3 regions of the Glutamicibacter sp. AOP5-A2-18 genome follow, and region 1 is predicted to be linked to each of the others. Evidence: riboswitches for the same ligand, from Rfam matches in the RefSeq annotation. Region 1 holds a riboswitch; each other region holds the start of a gene.

What was found. Region 1 has a riboswitch for S-adenosylmethionine ahead of ACT3RW_RS15410 (hypothetical protein). Riboswitches for the same ligand answer to the same signal wherever they lie in the genome.
Region 2: it holds a riboswitch for S-adenosylmethionine, as region 1 does, so the genes downstream of both, ACT3RW_RS03390 (O-acetylhomoserine aminocarboxypropyltransferase/cysteine synthase family protein) here and ACT3RW_RS15410 (hypothetical protein) in region 1, are expected to answer to the same signal.
Region 3: it holds a riboswitch for S-adenosylmethionine, as region 1 does, so the genes downstream of both, ACT3RW_RS01410 (methionine ABC transporter ATP-binding protein) here and ACT3RW_RS15410 (hypothetical protein) in region 1, are expected to answer to the same signal.

What each region holds. Positions count from the first base shown of each region.
Region 1 is NZ_JBQSVW010000001.1:3,208,584-3,215,623, forward strand. Features, by position in the region: gene ACT3RW_RS15400 (carbon-nitrogen hydrolase family protein) at 1-601, shown strand, start outside; gene ACT3RW_RS15405 (APC family permease) at 620-1,957, shown strand; gene ACT3RW_RS15410 (hypothetical protein) at 2,038-2,622, opposite strand; SAM riboswitch class IV at 2,680-2,796, opposite strand; gene ACT3RW_RS15415 (MFS transporter) at 2,900-4,183, shown strand; gene ACT3RW_RS15420 (ABC transporter substrate-binding protein) at 4,400-5,941, shown strand; gene ACT3RW_RS15425 (ABC transporter permease) at 5,943-6,896, shown strand; gene ACT3RW_RS15430 (ABC transporter permease) at 6,889-7,040, shown strand, end outside.
Region 2 is NZ_JBQSVW010000001.1:700,813-707,852, forward strand. Features, by position in the region: gene ACT3RW_RS03365 (hypothetical protein) at 1-768, shown strand, start outside; gene ACT3RW_RS03370 (flavin reductase family protein) at 835-1,383, opposite strand; gene ACT3RW_RS03375 (methionine synthase) at 1,370-2,410, opposite strand; gene ACT3RW_RS03380 (putative oxygenase MesX) at 2,428-3,420, opposite strand; gene ACT3RW_RS03385 (LysR family transcriptional regulator) at 3,542-4,483, shown strand; SAM riboswitch class I at 4,708-4,798, shown strand; gene ACT3RW_RS03390 (O-acetylhomoserine aminocarboxypropyltransferase/cysteine synthase family protein) at 4,908-6,209, shown strand; gene ACT3RW_RS03395 (cystathionine gamma-synthase) at 6,209-7,040, shown strand, end outside.
Region 3 is NZ_JBQSVW010000001.1:294,911-301,950, reverse strand. Features, by position in the region: gene ACT3RW_RS01435 (CoA-binding protein) at 1-359, opposite strand, end outside; gene ACT3RW_RS01430 (NtaA/DmoA family FMN-dependent monooxygenase) at 468-1,886, opposite strand; gene ACT3RW_RS01425 (acyl-CoA dehydrogenase family protein) at 1,889-3,106, opposite strand; gene ACT3RW_RS01420 (MetQ/NlpA family ABC transporter substrate-binding protein) at 3,262-4,074, opposite strand; gene ACT3RW_RS01415 (methionine ABC transporter permease) at 4,115-4,831, opposite strand; gene ACT3RW_RS01410 (methionine ABC transporter ATP-binding protein) at 4,848-5,657, opposite strand; SAM riboswitch class I at 5,743-5,832, opposite strand; gene ACT3RW_RS01405 (SDR family oxidoreductase) at 6,116-6,979, shown strand.

The DNA of each region.
Region 1 (7,040 bases):
CGAGCGCGATACAGACGGTGGTTTCCGCAACACCCAGCTACTCTTCTCCCCGGACGGCGCATTGGTTGCCAGGTATCGCAAAATGTTCCCTTGGCGGCCGTTTGAGCCGCACCGGCCAGGAACCGAATTTGTGGTCGCAAACGTGCCAGAAGTCGGCGCTTTCGGACTGTCTATTTGCTACGACTCTTGGTTCCCAGAACACTCACGCCATCTTGCCTGGATGGGTGCCAACACCATCATGAACGTTGTGAAAACCACTAGTGACGACCGTGAACAGGAACTGATCCTGGCACGAGCCAACGCCATCGTGAACCAGGTGTACATGCTCAGCGTGAACTGCGCCCACCCTGTAGGACGCGGCCGAAGCATCGCGGTAGATCCCGAAGGCATGGTCCTGGGTGAAGCTGGCCTTGGCGAAGATACCCTCGTGGTCCGGGTTGACCCGGACACCGTACAGCGAGTGCGTGATCACGGAACCGCAGGGACTAACCGCGTGTGGTCTCAATTCGGTCCGGACGATGCACCGATTAGTCTTCCGCTCTATGACGGCGCATTGGAACCATCTCGCTGGGCGCCACAACAACCCCAATCCCGCTCTTAGAAAACGACGGAGTTTTCCATGTCTTCGACCCCCACACTTACTCGCACCCTGAAATTGTCTTCCTTGGTGATCTTTGGGTTGGCCTACCTGACACCCCTGATTGTCTTAGGCATCTTTGGTGTCATTGCGTCTGAAACCGGTGGCGCCAGCGCCAGCGCCTACCTGATTGCTCTACTGGCAATGCTCTTTACCGCAAATAGCTACGGCCGGATGGCTGCAGCGTACCCGGTGGCCGGTTCTGCCTACACTTACGTACGCAAGACCATCGACGGACGGATCGGTTTCCTCGTCGGTTGGGCCACTATGCTTGACTACCTCTTCCTTCCCATGGTGATTTGGCTGATCGGTGGCTCGTACTTGCAAGCCCAATTCCCTGCCGCGCCGATGCCGGTGTGGATCCTTGGCTTCATTGTGCTGACAACCATTTTGAATATCATCGGCATCAAGGTGGCAGACCGGGTGAATCTGGTACTCATGTCCTTCCAGATCTTGGTCATCGTTTTCTTCGTAGTTCTCTCCGTGGCCAGTGTCTCCAGCGAGCACGGCGCAGGCGCTCTAGTGAGCTCTTCTCCGTTTACCGGGATCGGCGCGAGCACAACAGGTATCGCCGCTGGTGCAGCCATCGCCGCATACTCGTTCCTTGGATTTGATGCGGTGACCACTCTGACCGAAGAGACCGTGGAACCCCGGCGCACCGTCCCCAAGGCCATCATGCTCGTTGCCCTCATAGGTGGAGGCATTTTTGTCATCGTGGCCTACACAGTACAGCTGGTGCATCCAGGCGGTGTCTTTGAGAATTCTAATGCTGCGGGTTTCGAAATAGCACAGCACATTGGTGGCAATTTATTTGGTGCTATTTTCTTGGCCGCACTAGTTATCGCCCAGTTCACCTCAGGTATCGCCGCTCAGGCTGCTGGCAGTCGACTGCTCTACGCCATGGGTCGAGACGGAGTACTGCCACGCAGCTTCTTTGGGAAGCTGAACCAGCGTTGGAGCACCCCGGTCTTCTCTATCTTGGCCATCGCAGTTGTGGGCTTGATCGCCATGTTCATGGATGTGGCCACCTCAACCTCATTCATTAACTTCGGTGCTTTCATCTCGTTCATCATGGTCAACGTGTCGGTCATTGTTTATTGGGATCGCCAACGTCGCGCAGGCAACAAGCTTAATGCAATGCTCTACGTGCTGTGCCCAGCTATTGGTGTTCTAGTCATCGCGTTCCTACTCACGCAGCTTGATATTCATGCCGTAATTATCGGCAGCATCTGGCTGGCCATCGGAACCATTATTTTGGCAACCACCACCAAGGGCTTCAAGAATCAGCCATCGCAGATGGCCTTGGAAGGCGCAAGCTAAAAAATAGAAGATTCGATAGCCAGTTCAAGGGACAGACCGCTGGCGGCCTGTCCCTTGAACTCCATCAACTGGATTGGATTCTAGAACCCGGCGTCAATGATTCGCCGGATAGCGGTCACTGGACTCAAACGGGTCCGCAGGTTTGGGAAATCTTTCCAGTGCTCGGGAACCAAGCTTCGACCATACATCCCGCCGTCGTCACGGCACAGGTGCAGCTCATCCAATCGGACTTCCAGATTCAGCTTCGCCAGATCCGAAGTATGCCGGCTGCGACTTATCTCAACTGCCCGCTTCAAGGACGCGTGGATCAAAAGGTACAAGTCCGAACCGATGCCGACCGATTCCCAACGCTGAATATATTCGTCATAGCCCTCAGCTTTGTAGCACTGGCCATTGGTCAAGCGCCGGTGCCGGGAATTGTTACTCATAAAATCGCTCCAAGAATTGCGCGTTCTCGTCTGCACCCGGGCAACGTAAGGAGCTTCCAACAGCGCCGAATACCAGCGGAGCTTGCGTTGCCTTTCTTCACTCAAGTCTGCTTCGTCGGACAGAAACGGCAATCCATATTGATCAACCCTGCTGTTGCTGGTTTCCTCGCCAAATATCTCCTTCGTCCATTCACGGAAGTCGAATTCATGCTTGTCATCAATTGGCTGATTAGCCATGGAAATTCTCCTAGCGTGAGAGCGGTGCCGCCCCGTACCGAATACTGGACGGGGCAAACCGCTAACTGAACCGATGACATTTGCCTCGGAACGGTTCTTCCCCTGGGGCACCCCGTGAGCCGGAGAGGGGTTGCCGTACGACTAGCCAGGTACTTTACGTCGTAACTCTTGAACCTGTTTTCAACCATAGGACAATGCACCGACAGTTTGAACACAAGTGATTGACCATCCTTTAGCTAAGATCAGACTGGTCATCATCACCGCGTCCCAGAGGCCCATGAAAACTCGCTCGCAACGCTTAGAAATTACCGCGCTCCTGGGAACCCAGACGCTGTTTAATATCGGCTTCTACGCTGTAGTCCCCTTCCTTGCGGTAGTCCTCAGCAATGATTTCCTGTTGGCATCTACCGCGGTGGGTCTGATCTTAGGAATCAGAACTTTTGCCCAGCAAGGACTGTTCTTAGCTGGTGGCACTCTGGCGGATCGCTTCGGCGCCCGCACCATGATTCTGATCGGCTGCGCGGTACGTGCCGCAGGTTTCCTCACTTTGGCCGCATCCCTATGGTCTAGTACTCCACACTTGGGAATGTTCATTTTTGGCGCACTGCTCACCGGATTTGGTGGGGCACTATTCTCCCCGGGACTAAACATCTTGGTGGCGGCTGCCCAAAGCGCGCGGGATCAAGGACAAGTCCAGCACGTTCGGCGGGCTACGCTCTTTGCGTGGCTGAGCATCACGGGTGAAATTGGCGCCGTCACCGGACCTTTGGTGGGTTCGGCCCTGTGGGGCTGGGGATTTTCCACCGTGGCAGGTTTTGGCGCAGTATTCTTTGTGGCCATCGGAATCTTCTTGGCGCTCACTCTTGGCAAGACTGACACGGCGAGCGCACTGTCGGCTGCTACCGGTGCAGGAACTAAAGCATCGAAGCCTCACAGTAGCTTCCGAGAATGTCTGCGCGACCGCCAGTTCTTGGCCTTCTGTTCGCTGCATGCCGCGGACCTATTGGCCTACAACCAGCTGTATCTAGCTATTCCTTTGGAACTTGAACGCCAAGACATGCCTACCCAGTGGTTGGGGCTGATCTTTGCGTGGATCTCCATTTTGACCCTGAGCCTGCAGATTCCCTTATCGTGGCTTGCTGCAAGAATCGGCCCAGCTGCAACGTTGCGCATGGGCTATATTCTCAGCGCCTTGGGGTTTAGTGTTTTGGCCTTCATCCCTTCATCAGCCTTTGGTGAGGAAACCAGCTTGGTGCGAATTCTTTGCGCAGTCACCCTGATGACCCTGGGTCATATGAGTGTTCATCCCACCGCGCTCAGTCTTGTTCCAAAATTTGCCGGGCTCAACGCTACCGGCTCCTACTTCGGATTACTCTCCACCTGCGGCGGCCTAGCAGTACTTCTAGGCAACATGCTCTTTGGCTGGTTACTCTCACACACCGCAGGCGCAGCCGAGTTGTCCTTTATCCCTTGGCTAGTCATGATCATTCCGCTGTTGCTGGCTTCGTGGCTTGGTTCTCGGTTGGTTCGTGACCGCATGCTACGCACACGCAGTGCGTGAACTGCGACACATAACGCAAAATGTCCTCAGAACTTCCACGGTTGACACCAACTTTCTACTACTCAGCTAGCGTTCTATCGCAGTCCAGAATCCCGAAGTTCTAAAGGGGTCTTCATGGCCTTTTATTGCTTCATGAGAAATCAAGGAATTAGGGTACGCTTACCAAGGCTCTAAGACATTGGATGCCAATTCATCACGTATTGCCGAAGGATTTCCATGAACCTTGGACGATTGAGCGTAGCTGCAAGTTTTGCAGCGGTAGCCCTCGCACTAACTGCCTGCAGTTCCACCGCCACCCCCGCTCCGGATGCAGCAGCGGATGCCGAAGCCCGCGTAGTTGTAGCGAACTTCCGTGCCCCAATTTCCAACTGGGCTTTGGAAAGCGATGACGCTTATGTGCTCTCAATCGCCGGTTGCTTGGAAACCCTGACCAAGTATGACCAGACCGAGAAGAAGGTAGAGCCAATGCTCGCCACTTCTTGGAAGCAGACCTCGGATACCGCATGGGAATTCGACCTGCGCAAGAACGTAAAGTTCCAGGACGGCACCGACTTCAACGCCAAGGCTGTTGCTAATTCACTGAACCATGTTCTTGATGCCACCGCACCAGCACGTGCAGTGAACCCTAAGACCATCAAGAAGGTAGAAGCCCTCGACGCTGATACCGTACGCGTCACCACCCCGGCAGCTGATCCGCTCTTGCCGTATCGCATTGCCAGCGTGAATGCCGGCGTGCTCTCGGGTGCTGCGTACACCGACAAGGGCATTGATCCGATGAATCACTGCACCGGGCCTTTCGCTCCGGTTTCAGAGAAGGCCGGACAGTCCTTGACCTTGGACCGCAACAAGAATTACTGGGATGGTGAGGTGAAACTGGCCGGCGGCGAAATCCGCTACATCACCGACGGCGCCACCCGCTCCACCCAGGTACAGACCGGTGAAGCGGACATCTCCATGTCCATCCCGGCCACCAGCTTGGCTACCTTGGAAGCAGACGAGAAGATCAGCGTGCTCAAGGCCGACTCTCCTCGCACCTCGACCCTGTACCTGAACAACTCGCGTGCCCCTTTCGACAACGTGGACCTGCGCAGGGCCGCCACCATGGCCTTGGATCTGCCAGCCATAGCCGCCAGCATCTATGAAGGCGCCGCCCAACCTGCCACCGGTCCCTTTGCACCAAGCGAGCCTTGGGCCAACCCGGATCTGACCGTACCCCAGGTGAATCTCGAGGAAGCCAAAAAGCTGGTGGAAGCCTCGGGCTACAAGCAAGACAAGCCGCTGGACATCATTGCGATCACCGAGCGTGCCGAATTCGCTGGCGTGGGCGCCATCATCCAGGAGCAGTTCAAGCAGATCGGCTTGAAGGCCAATGTCGTCACCAAGTCCTACGGCGCAGTGGAGCCAGATGTGCTGGCCGGCAAGTACGACATGATCCTCAGCCAGCGCAACCGGATGATCGATATCGCTGACCCCATCGGCTTCCTGCAGGCCGACTACACCTGCGAGGGTGGATACAACCTGAGCCACTACTGCAACAAGGACTACGACAAGCTGGTGGGCCAGGCCCAAGTTGAGAAGGACCAGGCCAAGCGCAATGATCTCTACCGCCAGGCCGGAGACATCCTCGCCAAGGATGCCGTGAACGTCTGGCTGGTTAATGAGCAGGCCATCGACGGTGTGGGCTCCAAGGTCCAGGGCTATGTCCAGGACCCGCTGACCCGCTATGTGATGACCAAGGACCTGGCGAAAACCAAATAGCGTGTCACCACTAGCCACCGTGCTGCGCCGGGTCGTTGGCCTCGGCGCAGCAGTTCTGCTTTCCTCCTTCGCGGTCTTCCTTGTCCCCTTCGTCTCCCCCGGGGACCCCGTGCGGTCCTTGCTGCGCGCAAGAATGGATTTTGGCGAAGCTGATGAGGCGACGGTTCAGGCCTATGCTGAGCAGTTTGGCCTCAACGACCCGATGCTGGTGCAGTTCGGGCGATGGCTGGGTCGGTTCTTCACCGGAGATATGGGCATCTCGCATATCAGCGGCACCCCCGTAGCAGACCAGGTATTGCCGGCCATCGGCGTCACCCTGTCATTGGCAGGCACCGCCTTGCTGGCAGCCATCCTTGTATCGATTCTTTTGGGAGTTATTTCAGCCACCCGCGCCGGGCAATGGCCCGACAAGCTGATCACCTCGATCACCCATGCGCTCATCGCCATTCCCGAATACGCGTTGGCGCCATTGCTGGTTCTGCTCTTTGCCGTGCGCTGGGCGTTGCTTCCCTCGGCCGGCTACGATTCCCCCGCTTCTCTGGTGCTCCCGGTCTTCATTTTGGCTTTGCGCCCCATCAGCTTTTTCACCGTTGCGGTGCGCTCCGGCGTGCGCCAGGCATTGGACTCCGAGCACGTGCTGGCGGCCCGTGCCCGCGGGCTGAGCAGCATCCAAGCATTGGTTCGCCATGTGGTTCCCCACGGATTGCTGCCGTTGTGGACCATGGTGGGTGTCTGGTTTGCCGGGTTGCTGGGCGGGTCGGTCATCGTGGAAGTCATCTTTGCCATTCCCGGCATGGGACGGCTGATCTTCGACTCCATCGTTGATGCTGATATCCCGGTAGCCCAGGGAGGCGTGGTGGTGGTAGTGACCTGTGCCGTGGTGGTGACCGGAATCGTTGACCTGGTGCACAAGATCAGTGATCCCAATGTGAGGATTGGTGTACGACATGGCTAGGAATCATTCCAAGGAAATCCTGCTTGCCCCTCCCGCATGCATTTTGCTGGCGGTGGTCATCCTGACCATCGCCGCCCCGTGGATTTCCCCCTATGACCCTGATGCCCAGAGCTTGGCGGACCGGTTGCAGGGGCCCAACCTGTC
Region 2 (7,040 bases), 2.5 Mb from region 1:
GAAGCAAGTGAGTCAGCAGAGTCCACGAGCACGCCAACGGACGTTGCAGACCAGGACGAAGACCCTCGCTGGGCCCAAATCGATGCTCTGATGCCTGAGGGCAGCGAGGATTGGGACGAAGCTCAATGGGAAGCTTTCGAGCAAACTGAAGCCGGGCAGGAGATGAACCGTCTTCTTGACGAATTGTTTGCTGAAGATGACATCTGGGACGAAGAATCCGAGCTTTCCGACGAAGAGCTGGCTTTCTGGGAGTCCATTACCGACCTTCTTCCCGAGGAAAGCTTCGACTGGGATGAAGCCCAGTGGGAAGCTTACTTAAGCACCGACCAAGGCCTCGAACTGCTTGACCTGATGCTGCCATTCATCGCCGAAAGTATCGAAAGCGATGAAGACGCCACTGAGTTCCAGGCGTTCCTCGAAGAAGTCTTTGCCCATAATCCCGAACTGCGAGCGTACTACCTTGAATTGTTCTTCGGGATCCAGCCGGAGCAAGAAGACGATGATATCGACGAACCACAAACTGATCAGGAGATGGTTCCATCGGAGAGTGAATCTGCGTCGGCTAGCGCAGAAATCGAGCCTGCCGGTGATGTCAGTGCAGCGCCTTCGGCTAAGAAGCAAGACACAAAGAAGAGCGCCGACTCCGCAACACCAGTACTGGCGAACACTGGCTTTGACGGAGTCACCGCTGGAGTAGCGGGGCTGCTGGTGGCCCTTGCCGGTGCGGTCTTTGTTGCTCTCGGACGTCGAAAGTCGACCAAGCACTAACGCAAAGAGCCATTGGACCAGCTAAAGCTGTTCGGCCGCCGTCTATGAGACGGCGGCCGAAGAGTTTTAACCGTTTAGGCGTGAATTTTCGTTGAGGTGATGCCACGAACGGTTGTGGTAAACCAACGCGTCACCAAGTTCGCCCGGCTGAGCATCACGTTCAATGTGCGCCTGCAGAGCGCGGGCAACAATCACCGTGGAAGTTCCGGCCTGAATCCGTTCAATAACTTCGCAGCGGACCCACGCACGGACGTTGTCAAACACCGTTTCGCCGGTGCTTAAACGTGTCCACGACTGGCTCTGTGCGAAGCGGTCAATGCCGCTGGTTGCACCCAGTTTGGCAACCTCAAGGTCGTGCACATCCAGGCTATGAACGACGATCGTTGCCGCACGAGAAAGAACGTCGGCAGCCGAAGATAACGCCGAGATCGAAAAGACCAATAGCGGTGGATCAACGCTGATTGATGCCACCGAGGTGGCAGTGAGCGCAACGGGCCCGTCGCCAGCATCTGCCGTAATGACGCTGACACCACCCGGGTGTCCGCGGAAGACAGCTTTGAAGTCGTCCGCGGACAGCGAATCGGTAGCGTCGATGGTGACCTTAGACGCTGGCACCGACGAGCTCCTCGCGCAGGATGGACGCTCCGGCGCTCAAAGCGCTGAGCTTTGCCAGCGCAGTGTCGCGAGGGAACGGTGCCATGCCACAGTTGGTGCTCGCAATCAGCTTGTCCGCGTCCACAAATTCCAACGCCTTGCGCAAGGTCTGAGCGACTTCTTCTGGGCTTTCAACGGTTTCGCTGGCCACATCGATGGCGCCGAGCATGACCTTCTTGCCGCGGACCATCTCAACGACTTCAATCGGCACGTTGGAGTGGTGCGATTCCAAAGATACGGTGTTGATGGTTGAGGCCTGCAGTAGTGGGAAGGACTTCTCGTAGTGGCGCCACTGAGCGCCGAGGGTGGCCTTCCAATCATTATTGGCCTTGATGCCGTAACCGAAACAGATGTGAGCGACGGTTTCAGCTTTTAACCCTTCGCATGCGCGCTCCAGCGCTGCAATGCCCCAGTCAGCAACTTCGTCAAAAAAGACGTTGAACGCTGGCTCGTCGAATTGGATGACATCCACTCCAGCGGCTTCGAGTTCCTTGGCTTCCTGATTCAGGATGGTAGCGAACTCCCAGGCCAATTTTTCGCGGCTCTGGTAGTGAGCGTCATACAAGGTGTCCACCATGGTCATTGGGCCAGGCAACGTCCACTTAATCTGCTTGTCAGTGTATGAACGCAGGAACTTTGCATCGTCAACAAATACTGGCTTTTTTCGCTCTACTGCACCAACAACAGTGGGCACGCTTGCGTCGTAGCGGTTGCGGATGCGCACGGTCTCACGCTTTTCAAAGTCAACACCGCTCAGGTGCTCAATGAAGGTTGTGACGAAGTGCTGACGGGTCTGTTCGCCATCGCTAATGATGTCGATGCCACGCTGAGTCTGCTCCAGTACGGCAGCGCGCATGGCATCTTGCTTTCCTTCGCTCAGCTCGGAACCTTGGAGCTTCCAATCGGACCACAGGGTCTCAGGTTGGGCCAGCCATGAAGGCTTGGGGAGGCTGCCGACGATTGAGGTTGGAATTAGCTTTGAAGTCATCGTTTATCTTTCGATTCTCAGGCGACAGGAGTTGGGCAGGTGGCGGAAAATTGGTTGAGCAATTCTTGATTAGGGATGATGAAGTGCTCCTGCGTGTACTTACCCTGGCTAGCTCCGAGTCGGGTGCGTTCTTCGCGGTCGTAGTCGATCCGAGTCGGAGCGAAGTCCTGAGCGCTCAGGCTTGGACGGTAGACCGACGGGGCAGCACAATTGGCGTTGTAAATCTCGGGGCGGTAGATCTTCTGAAAGGTCTCCATGGTGCTAATCAGACTGATCAACTGCAGGTTGGTGTAGTCATTGAGTAGATCGCCACGGAAGTAGAAAGCCAGTGGAGCTACGGAACCTGCAGGCATGAAGTAGCGCACCTGCAAACCCATTTTGCCGAAGTAGGTATCGGTCAGGGAGTTCTCGTCCTGCTGGTATTCCAAGCCAAGGACCGGGTGACTATTGCCGGTGCGGTAGTAGGTTTTGGAAGTGGAGACGCTGATGGCGACCACTGGCAACTGGTTAAAACGCTGCTGGTAGGCTTCCGAATCCAAGAAATGCTGGAAGAGCTGGCCGTGAAGGTCGCCGAAATCTTCAGGTAACTTAGGAGCACCCGAGCCGTTGCTGGCCGCCGGAAGCACCACACTGAAGTCATAATCGCGGACGTAAGAAGAGAAATTATTGCCCACCATGCCATGGCTACGGGTACCGGTGAGGCGGTCGACAACGATGGTGTCTAGAACTTCAAGAAGCGGAAAATCCTGCTCTTCATTCTCGGCGGCAAAATGCACGTTGGCCGAGATGATTTCCAGTTCGAGCTCATAACGATCGCCGGCAGGATTGTCCCAGTGAGCCAGCGAATTGAAGCGACGGTTGATCATCGTCAGGGCGTTGCGCAGGTTCTGTTGGCGATTCTCACCACGGGCCAGATTTGCGAAGTTTGTGGTCACTCGTGAGGTGGCACAGGGAGTGTAATTCTCGTCGAATTTGGTGGTGCTAATGCTGAAAGTGAACTCGTCTGCCATGGCGGCCAATCTTGTGATGAGGGCCTGGGCAGGCCGAAAGTAAGTCGATGCGTCCATCATGCAGGGTCTTCATTGATATCAGGTAACTCGATATAACTATGGATTCATATAGACTCAATCTATGGTTCAAGGAACAAGCGGTTTAACATTGCAACAGCTTCGCTACTTCACCGCGGTCGCTACCGAGGGCTCCATCTCCGGTGCCGCCGACCTAATTTACGTCGCGCAGCCCAGCATGTCCGCGGCCATGAAAGAGCTCGAATCACGAGTGGGGCGCACCTTGCTGATGCGATCCGCGAGGGGCGTGACGCTCACCGCCGAAGGCGCGGAATTCCTCGGCTATGCCCGACAGGTCCTGGAGCAGGTGGAGCTGCTGGAGCATCGCTACCTCGGCCGTCCTTCCGCAAGGCGACTGCTGGGCGTCTCCACCCAGCACTACTCATTTTCGGTTGATGCCTTTGTGCGCATGGTTCAGGCCAGCGGCGCAGAGGAGTACCAATTTTCGCTCCGTGAGACCCGCACCGAGGAAATCATTGAGGACGTACGCACTCTACGTAGCGACATTGGGATCTTGTACCGCAACGACTTCAACCGGAAAGTGATCGACAAGCTGCTGCGCGAATCCAGGCTTGTCTTCCATCCGCTGTTCTTGGCCGATCCGCACATTTTTATCTCGCGCAGCAACCCGCTGGCCTCGCGTGCACAGGTGACGCTTGAAGACCTCGAGGACCTGCCGCGGCTTACCTTCGACCAGGGTGCAAACAACTCCTTCTACTTTTCCGAAGAGGTGCTCTCCACCCGTTCAAGCCAACGCGAAATTCAAGTCTCGGACCGCGCCACGATCTTTAACCTCATGATCGGCTTGGGCGGGTACACCATCTCCACCGGCATCATCAGCGACGAGCTTGATCCCTCCATCGTTGCCATCCCGCTGTCCATCGACGAGCGAATCGAGATCGGTTGGATCGACCACGCCGGGATCCCGCTCACCGATCAAGCGCAGCGTTATTTGGAAGAAGTGCGTGCGGTGGTCGCCAGCTTTGACGTTGAGGTGCTGGGCTAAAACCGTAACAGTGTGTCATCTCTAGCCTTCGAGTCGTCACACTAGCAGGGCAAAACTGCTAGATTCCACGGATTATGCTCAAAGTGGCGCGTCATAAACAGGTCGTAAACCCCGTGTCATCATGACAACTTGGCGACATATGAAGCGTGGCGACCTTGTATGAAGCCGTGAGCCCAATGCCGCTTGCGCCGCCCGGGGCAGATATCGAACCATGGAAGAACAACAAACCATCAAGAGCGACTAAGAGATCTGGCTCGAAGACGTCGCAGCAACCATCGGGAAACCGAAAGGTGCTAATGCCAGGGACGATGGAGCAGTTCCGAACGCTTTTAAGCGCACTGTGCCTCGTACCAAGTCAGTGTTCGGGCTTTGGTACGGGTTACATCTTTCGGTGCACTCCCTCGCTAGGAAACGAGAAGGAGCTATGAGCCAAGGAACCGACGCGGTCCACGCAGGGTATCGACCAAGCGGAGATTTCCGCCCGATGCTGCCACCACTACATAACTCCGCAGCGTACCAATTTGAATCCCATGCTGAAGCGATCGAAAAGTTCGCTATGCGCCAGTCCGGGTTCACGTACTCACGCACCGGTAACCCCACCGTTTCGATCCTCGAACAGCGTGTAGCCGCGCTGGAAGGTGGAGCTCAGGCGGTGGCCACCGCCTCGGGACAGGCAGCTGTTTCACTGTCCCTGTTGGCGCTGACCCAGGGACCTAAGCACATTGTGGCGTCTTCCTCGCTATACGGCGGCACGGTGGACCTACTGACCGACTCCTTCGCCGACTTTGGCATCCGCGTCAGCTTTGTTGACCAAGCCGATCCGGCAGCCTGGGCCGGGGCCATCGAGGATGAGACCCGCGCGTTTTTCCTAGAGTCCGTGTCCAACCCGCTGTGCACGGTGGCCGATCTTCCCGCTATTTCGGCGATCGCCCACGAGCACAACATCCCGGTGGTCGTGGATAACACCCTGGCCACCCCGTTGAACTTCCGCCCGCTAGATTTTGGCGCGGATATTGTGGTCCACTCGGCCACCAAGGGTCTGGCCGGCCATGGCTCGGTACTTGGCGGCGTGGTGGTGGATTCGGGAAAGTTCGACTTCTCCGATCCGCTGCGTTGGCCACAGATTGCCGCCCCACGCGTGCGGTTGAACAATACTTCCTTGCTCGAACGCCACGACTCTGCTGCCTATGCGATGCTGGTGCGTTCCAAGTTCCTGCACGATCTAGGTCCGGCATTAGCTCCGGCCAGCGCCCAAGGCATTTTGGCCGGCATCGAAACTTTGCCGGTGCGTGCAGCGCATGTACAGCGCAGCGTGAGCACCCTGATCCAAGAGCTCTCCGGCCACCCGGGCATCGCGGCCATCCATCACCCCTCACAATCCAGCCACCCGAGCCACACCGTGGCCCAACAGCTCACCCCCAAGGGCACCGGCTGCGTGCTGGCCATCGAGTTGGCACACCCGTCGCTAGTTTCCCCGGTGATTGATGGGCTAGAACTGATCAGTTTGGCCGCGAACGTGGGGGACACCCGCACGATGATTTTGCACCCGGCCACCATGACCCATTGCCGGCTCTCGGCCGATCAGTTGGCCGACGCTGGCCTGAACGCCTCCACCCTGCGCCTTTCGGTCGGGCTTGAAGATCCTGTGGATCTGCTCGCAGACCTGAACCGCGCGCTTGATAATGCACTAAACCGGGCCCTGGCCCCACAAACTCAAGGAGCATGATGACTGGCTTCAACACTCAGGCCGTACACGCAGGCCAGGAAAAAGACCCACACACCGGCGCCGTTGTTCCGCCGATCTACCAGACCAGCACCTTCATCCAGGACGGTATTAACGTACTGCGATCCGGGCACGAATACTCCCGCGGCTCCAACCCCACTCGAGATGGTTTCCAAGACCAGCTCACCATCCTAGAAAACGGCGCGGCCGGTTTTGCCTTCGCCTCAGGTATCGCCGCCGAAGATGCGCTGCTGCGTGCCGTGCTGGAACCGGGCGATCACATCGTTCTGGGCGCCGACGGTTACGGCGGCACCAACCGGTTGATCTCCAAATTGCACAGCAAATGGGGCATCACCTCCTCGGCGGTAGACATCACCAACTTGGATTCGGTGCGAGCTGCACTGCAACCCAATACCGCCCTGCTCTGGGTGGAAACCCCGTCCAACCCACTGCTTGGCATCGCCGATCTAGCCGGCTGGGCCCAGCTGGCCAAGGAAATTGGTGCCCTGCTGGTGGTTGATAACACCTTCGCTACCCCTTATCTACAGCGCCCGCTGGACTTCGGCGCGCACGCGGTAGTTCACTCCACCACCAAGTACATCGGCGGGCACTCCGACGTGCTCGGTGGTGCGGTAATTGTGGCCGATCACCTCTTCCGCGGCCAGTCCCTGGCCGAAGCGGTCGGCTACCAGCAGTTTGCCGGCGGTGCGGTGGCCGGACCGCAGGATTCCTACCTGGCCGCCCGCGGACTGAAAACCCTGGGCCTGCGCATGGAACGTCACTGTTCCACCGCCGATAAGCTGGCCCGCTGGCTTGACGCGCAGCCAGAAGTGA
Region 3 (7,040 bases), 2.9 Mb from region 1:
CGCTTGGCACGTTGGGCAGCGTCTTGATCAATGACACCTAGCTGCATCCAAATAGCTTTGGCCCCGATCTCAATTGCCTGGTCGACGATATCGCCAACTTTTGACGAGTTTACAAAGCAGTCAACAACATCAACAGGTCCTGGAATGTCGGCAAGCTTTGAATACCCTTGCTCCCCCATCACATCCTGAGCATCTAGTGAAACCGGGATGATTTGCATAGACAGTTCATCACGCAGGAATCGTGCAATGGACGGAGCTACTCGGGTGGGATTGTTGGTGAGTCCAACTACTGCCCACCTGCCCGGGGTACTCAAGAGCCGACGAATCACCGCGGGATCATTTACGTGACTATTGTGCATACGCGCCACATTACTCGCTCCACCTGCGACACTGCATAGTTTGATAATCCTCAGTTGGTCAGCAGCGATCCTTGACCTGAGACTGCTGACCTCACTGACGTGATCCTTCTACTTCTGCAGTTGGACGCCTGCCTCGGTATCTGCTGCGCTCAGCGAGGAAAATGCTCCCCGATACTGCGCCGCAGGATGGTTCTGTGGCAGGTAGTCTCCTCGTCCAAAGATTTTTTGTCGCAGGCTACCCTGCTCATATTCGCTTTGTGCCAGACCTCGTCGGCGCAACTCAGGGATAAGTCCTTCAATGAAGTTGTCGTAGGAGCCAGGCAGCACATGGTTCATGATATTCAAGCCGTCAATTCCTGCATCCTGCCAGCGTTCAAGCTCATCAGCGATACTTTCTGGGGTACCCACGATTTGCTGCGCCTTGGCCCGGTAATGGGCCAAGTCCTTCAGCGTAGGATTGCCGCCCGGGACAGAAGCTTTGATCGCTTCAAGTACGCCTTGGGCACCCTGGGTCTGAATGTCTCCCAATGGGGTGTCCAGATCCAACCCGCCTAGATCTACTCCCAGACCGCCACCAATGTGCGCGACAATCGCATCTAGATCCAAGTACTCGTCGTATTCGGCTTCCAAGGCTTTGGCTTCAGCCTCGGTGGATCCAACAACAAAGGACAACCCTGCGAAGACTTTGATGTCTTCTCGCTGGCGTCCTGCAGCAACGAGATTTTCAGTTAGCTGAGCGTTTTTCTTTGCAACATATTCTGCGTGCGGTGCGAAGAGGAAGGTTGCTTCTGCGTGCGTTGCTGCGAACTGCGAACCGCGCGCTGATGATCCAGCTTGGAAGAGGAACGGCGTGCGTTGTGCGCTGGGCAAAGCAAGATGTGGGCCATCAATTTGGTAGTAGTCCCCACGGTGATTGATCTTGTTGACCTTGGACGGATCAGCATAGATTCCGTTGACCTTGTCGGCCAGCAACGCGTCCTCTTCCCAAGACCCCTCCCACAGCTTGTAGGCAGCTTCCACATACTCTTCAGCCCACCCGTAGCGGTCATCGTGAGCTACGAGGTCCTTGCCACCAAAGTTGCGGTGTGCATTTTCTAGAACGCTGGTCACGATATTCCACGCAACGCGGCCCTGCGAGAGGTGGTCAAGGGTTGAAATCTGTCGGGCAAATTGGAAAGGGTGACTCTGAATGACAGAACTGGTCATGGCCAAACCAATATCCTTGGTGCTTGTTGCCAAGGCAGAGAGCAGTACCAGCGGATCATGGCTAGGAACCTGTAGGCCCTTGCGTACGTGGGATGCCCAACCACCCTCATGATCTCCATAAAGGCCCACAACATCGGCAAAGAACAACGCATCAAATTTGGCGTCTTCCAGCTTCTTTGCCAAATCCACCCACAAATTCAGTTCATTAAAACGGTGCTGCTGCGCTTCTGGGTGACGCCACATGCCACCAAGAATGTGGCTTGAGGTATTCATTAGGAATGCTGAGAGCAGCAAACGTGGACGTGATTCAAAAGTTCCCATGATTACTTCCCTGCTTTTGCTTCGCCGATAGAGTTCAGGCCATTTGGCACAGTGCCGTTGATGAAATAGTCGCCCACAGAGCGAGCCTTGAAGGCTACCGGGTTGTGGGTCGCAACTGTGCGTGCATTGCGCCAGAAACGATCTAACGATTTAGAGGTCGATACCGCTGACGCGCCGGTGACATCAAAGAGTTCGCTGGTGGCATCCAAAATCAGCTTTGGTGTGGTTACGTGAGCTTGTTGAACTGCCAACTCTGCACGCAGGTACGCAGCATCAGAATCCAAAGCCAGCTGCGGATCTAGGGCCGCGTCTAATTCGCGGGCTGCTGTGGTGACTATGCATTCAGCAGCAAAAACATTCGCCGCCAAGCGTCCAACCAACTCTTGAATCTGCGGATCATCCTTGAACAAAGAACCCGAACCGGTGTTAAAGGTGCGGGTACGCGTAGCTACGATCTGTGCTGCCTCATTGCGGGCGGCCTTACCGATGCCTACAAGTACCGACAGTAGACACAGTTGGAAGAACGCAGGTTCCAGAGTAGATGCGATTTTACGCTGAATAATGTTCTCGGCCTGAACCGGAACATCAGTGAATATGGCAGTACCGGTACCGGTCAATGGCTGGCCAAACCCATCCCAATCATCCAGGATTTCCACCCCGTCAGCGTTCCGGTCAACGATGGCGTACTGACGCCCTTCAACACCTTGCGTACTGGTCATGACCACAACCCAATCAGCAAAAATCGATCCGGTGGTGTAGTACTTTTCACCGCGCAAGACCCAGCCATCAGCGTTCTTCACGAGCTTGGTATTCGTGGTGCCTAATGCGTTGCCGCCACGTTCAGTTGCAGCGTTGCCAAAGATCTGACCATCCAGCACCCGTGGGAACCAACGGTCCTGAAACTTCTCGGGTTGCAATGCGATGGTCTCTACAAAGGCGAAATGGCTGCGCAACAAATGAGCCACATTGGAATCTGCCGTGGCAAGTTCAATCAGCAAACGGAAGAGGTGCTCGTGACTGACTGGTGTGCCACCGTGACTTTCAGGTACGCGCAACGTGGTAAATCCTGCGTCCTTGAGCCACTGCACCTGCTCAAATGGCAGAACACGGTTTTGTTCGCGTTCTCGGCTTCCCTCAGCTATTCGTGCGAAAACTTCACTGAAACGCTTGAGCAGTTCCTGGTAGTGGCTCTCTGTTGTTGCCGCGGCGATTGTCGTCATTGCTTCTCCCTGCAGGACATCGGTATCTAAGTTCAGTATCAAAAAGTAGTGGCCCCACGACGCGGATCAACTATCGTCGTGGGGCCAAGGCCTACTTATTCCAGGTGGCGAAATCTGCTTCCAGGTCGCGGTCCCATGGGGTGCCTAGAGCGCCGTCAAGGTAATCTGCGTACCACTTGCTTGACCTCATCTGAGTGATAAGCCTCTTCAAGGACTTTGCCCTTCTCGGTATCCATGAATCCAGGTTTGGCACCAATGATGTTGATGTATGGAAGTGCTTCTTCTTCCTTTTCAAAGAGCAACGCGTCGTCTGGGTTCAGACCAATCTCGGCGCCGAGGCGAGCAAAGAGGAATCCGGCGTCAACGTCCGGCAGAGTCTTGGACAATGACTGCTGATCAACTTCAACAAACTTGAAGTTCTTTGGGTTCTCCAAAATGTCATTCTGCGACAGGCGAATCACGCTCTTGTTTGGCGTGACCTTCAATACCCCTGCCTTATCAAGCAGGGCCAATGCGCGACCATTATTAGCGGTATCTACAGGCAATGCGATGGTGGCACCGTTAGGCAGTTCCTTGATGGAATCGTACTTTTTCGAGTACACGCCGGCTGGTGAACTGTACATGTAGAAGGCTGGATCCACATCCACGTTCTGGTCCTTCTTGAACTGCTCAAGGTAGGCACCGTGCTGGAAGAAGTTCGCATCATACTCACCGTTAGATACCACGTGGTTTGGCTGCACGATATCGGTGACATACGTGGCATCCAGCTTCCAACCCTTCTCAGCCAGTAGCTTCTGAGCGATCTTGGTGGGCTCCTGTGACGGAGCCGATTCGGTGACAATGATCTTGATGGTCTTGTCCCCAGTTCCGGAAGCTTCTCCGCCTCCGACCAGACCACATGAGGTTAGTCCTAAGAGTGCTGCCGAGCCAGCGGCGAAGGTCAAGAAAGTACGACGAGATACTGCCATGATGTTTTCCTTAGATAAAGTGCGAGTTGAGAAGAAGTGTTTAGCGTTTGTCTGCTGCACGCGAGAGCCGAGTACCAACAAACTGAACTGCGTGCACCAGCAAGATCATCAGAATGATCGCTAGGAGCATGACGCCGGTTTCGTAACGGTAGTAGCCGTAGCGGATAGCAAAATCGCCAATACCTCCGCCACCTACCAGACCGGCCATCGCTGAGTACGAGATGAAACTGACCGTCATGATGGTGACAGATGAGAGCAGTGCAGGTCTTGCCTCGACAAGTAATACTTCGCGAATGATCTGTCCGCGGGTAGCACCCATGGCCTGCGCAGCTTCAACAACTCCATTGCCAAGCTGGCTGATGTTCTGTTCCACAAAACGTGCAAAATAAGGAATCGCGTTAATCGTCAGCGGAACAATGACGGCAGCAGTTCCAATGGTCGTTCCCACCACAAACCGGGTGAACGGGATGATGGCAATCAGCAAAATAAGGAATGGGAAGGAACGGATGGTGTTCACTATTCCGTCAACAATCTGGTGCAACCGCGGACGGGGACGCAGACCATTAGGCGACATGGAGAACAGCCAGATCCCCAGTGGCGTTCCGAGCAAAATTGCAATTGGAATGGCGACCAGAAGCATGGCGAAAGTTTGTGCCATGGCCACCCAAATTTCCGGGGCCAGTTCAACAATTCGGTCAAAGTTAAAAGCTGCTGCACTGCCGTTGCTCGTGCCCAGCACTAGTGAAGATAAGTTCATTGGTAATCCAGGTTCTTTATACGCGCGCTACGTGGGCAGCTGATGAGGATGAAACGGGTTTTGGGCTGCGGTTCAACGTAATTTCATCGCTGATCAGATAGCGTCCGATAGGCGTCGTGGGTTCAAAGCCAGGCTCTTGCAACTCATTCAGGGCGAACTCTTCAACTACTGAACCGTCTTCCATTACCGAGACGCGGTCTGCGATGGCCTTAATAACGTTCATTTCGTGCGTGACAATAACTGTGGTGATTCCGAGGCTGGCGTTGATGTCGCTGAGGTACTGCAGCACCGAGGTCGTGGTTCGCGGATCCACTGCACTGGTCGGTTCATCGCACAAGAGGACTTTTGGCTCGGTCACCAACGCTCGTGCAATGGAGATGCGTTGCTTCTGACCGCCTGAAAGCTGTCCTGGGTATGCGCTGGCCTTGTCAGCCAAATCAACAATGGCCAAAGCTTCCAAGGCGCGTTCGCGACGCTCGTTTTTTGCTACACCAGCAAACTTCAGATTCAGTTCCACGTTCTGCAACGCGGTGCGATTGTTCAGCAGATTGAAGTGCTGAAAAATCATTCCGATTTCATGTCGTTGCTTACGCAAATCGCCATCGCTGAGTCCGGTAAGTTCCACGTCATCGACAAAAACCTGACCGGAGGTTGGGCGCTGAAGTAAGTTGATGTTGCGCAACAGCGTTGACTTGCCAGCACCGGAGAAGCCGATGATCCCGTGAATGCTTCCGGCTTCAATGTTCAGGGTCACGTCTTTAACTGCCGTGAATTGATCCTGGCCATTGCCAAATGTTGTTGTTACGTTCTCAAGACGAATCATCATCGCTCCTTTACTGCTTGGTTATACGGAGCGTTCTTCACGAGGAAAACCTGTCTTTAAACAGACTTTCCCGTCGCGAAGTGAAAGTACTCCATCGGTCCTGGCTGTAGCACCGCTCCCTTACGGGTGGTTGCTGCGACGTCGTTGAGCCAGATCTCTCAGTCGCTCTGGATGGTGTGTGTTCGGTTGTACGGTCCGAACGATTTAAGTCTGTCTTCCATGGCCATGACCGAACAATAATTACGTAAACGGAAGTCATGAAGTCACCAAAACTTACTCACAACGTCAAAAAATTGCTTTGGTTTGCGTAGCAATTCTTCACTTTCCTCAAAGGTTTCGAATCAAGACGACGACCCTTGACGTATTGATTCCCCTTTTGGTTTCATGCGCACGACTGACCGTCGGGAATTGAACCGCGAGGGACGTGGTTGTATTAGTTTGCAGACCAACGAGAGGACAACATGAAGATTGCAATTGCAGGAGCCACCGGACAGCTGGGCCAACTGGTTATCAACGCACTATTAGAGCGCGGTGCAGATCCTGCACAACTGGTTGCCCTTGGACGTTCTGAAGAAAAACTCGCTCCTCTGGCGGGCAAGGGTCTGGAGACCCGCGCCGCTGACTACAACGTCGAGGCAAGCCTGGTGTCAGCTCTCGAAGGCGTAGACAAGTTGCTTCTGATTTCAGGTAGCGAAGTTGGCCAGCGCATCACCCAGCATGAGAACGTCATCAACGCTGCCCAGCGCGTGAACGTATCGCTGATTGCTTATACCTCTATTGCCAATGCCCTGACCGGCAACATGAAACTGGCGCAAGAGCATGTGGCTACCGAACAGTTACTGGCGGGCTCCGGCATTGAATACGTCTTGCTACGCAACGGTTGGTACACCGAAAACTACACCGATCAGCTCCTGGGCTACCTCAACAGCCGCGTAGTTCTCGGCGCCGCAGGTAACGGCAGGATCAGCGCCGCCCCACGTGCCGACTACGCAGAAGCAGCCGCAGCGGTATTGCTCTCCGAAGAAAATGAGTCCGGCAAGATCTACGAACTTGGTGGCGACAAGGCCTTCACCCTGAGTCAGCTGGCCGGTGCCGTGGGCGCCGCCGCCGGCCAAGAGGTCAATTACCAGGAAGTTGAACCAGAGAAGCTCGTTGCGATCTACACCGAATCCGGCGTGCCAGCACAGTTTGCAGACATCCTGGTTGATACCGACGTGCAGGTTCGTGACGGTGCCCTGGAAGTGAACTCGGCAGATCTTTCCCAGCTCATTGGCCGTCCAACCGCATCGTTGGGTAAGACCATCAAGGAAGCTCTGGCTCAGTAAACTAACCAGCTGCACCAACGCTGAAGTGGGCAGTGATCCCCGACTGACTAGTCGGGGATCA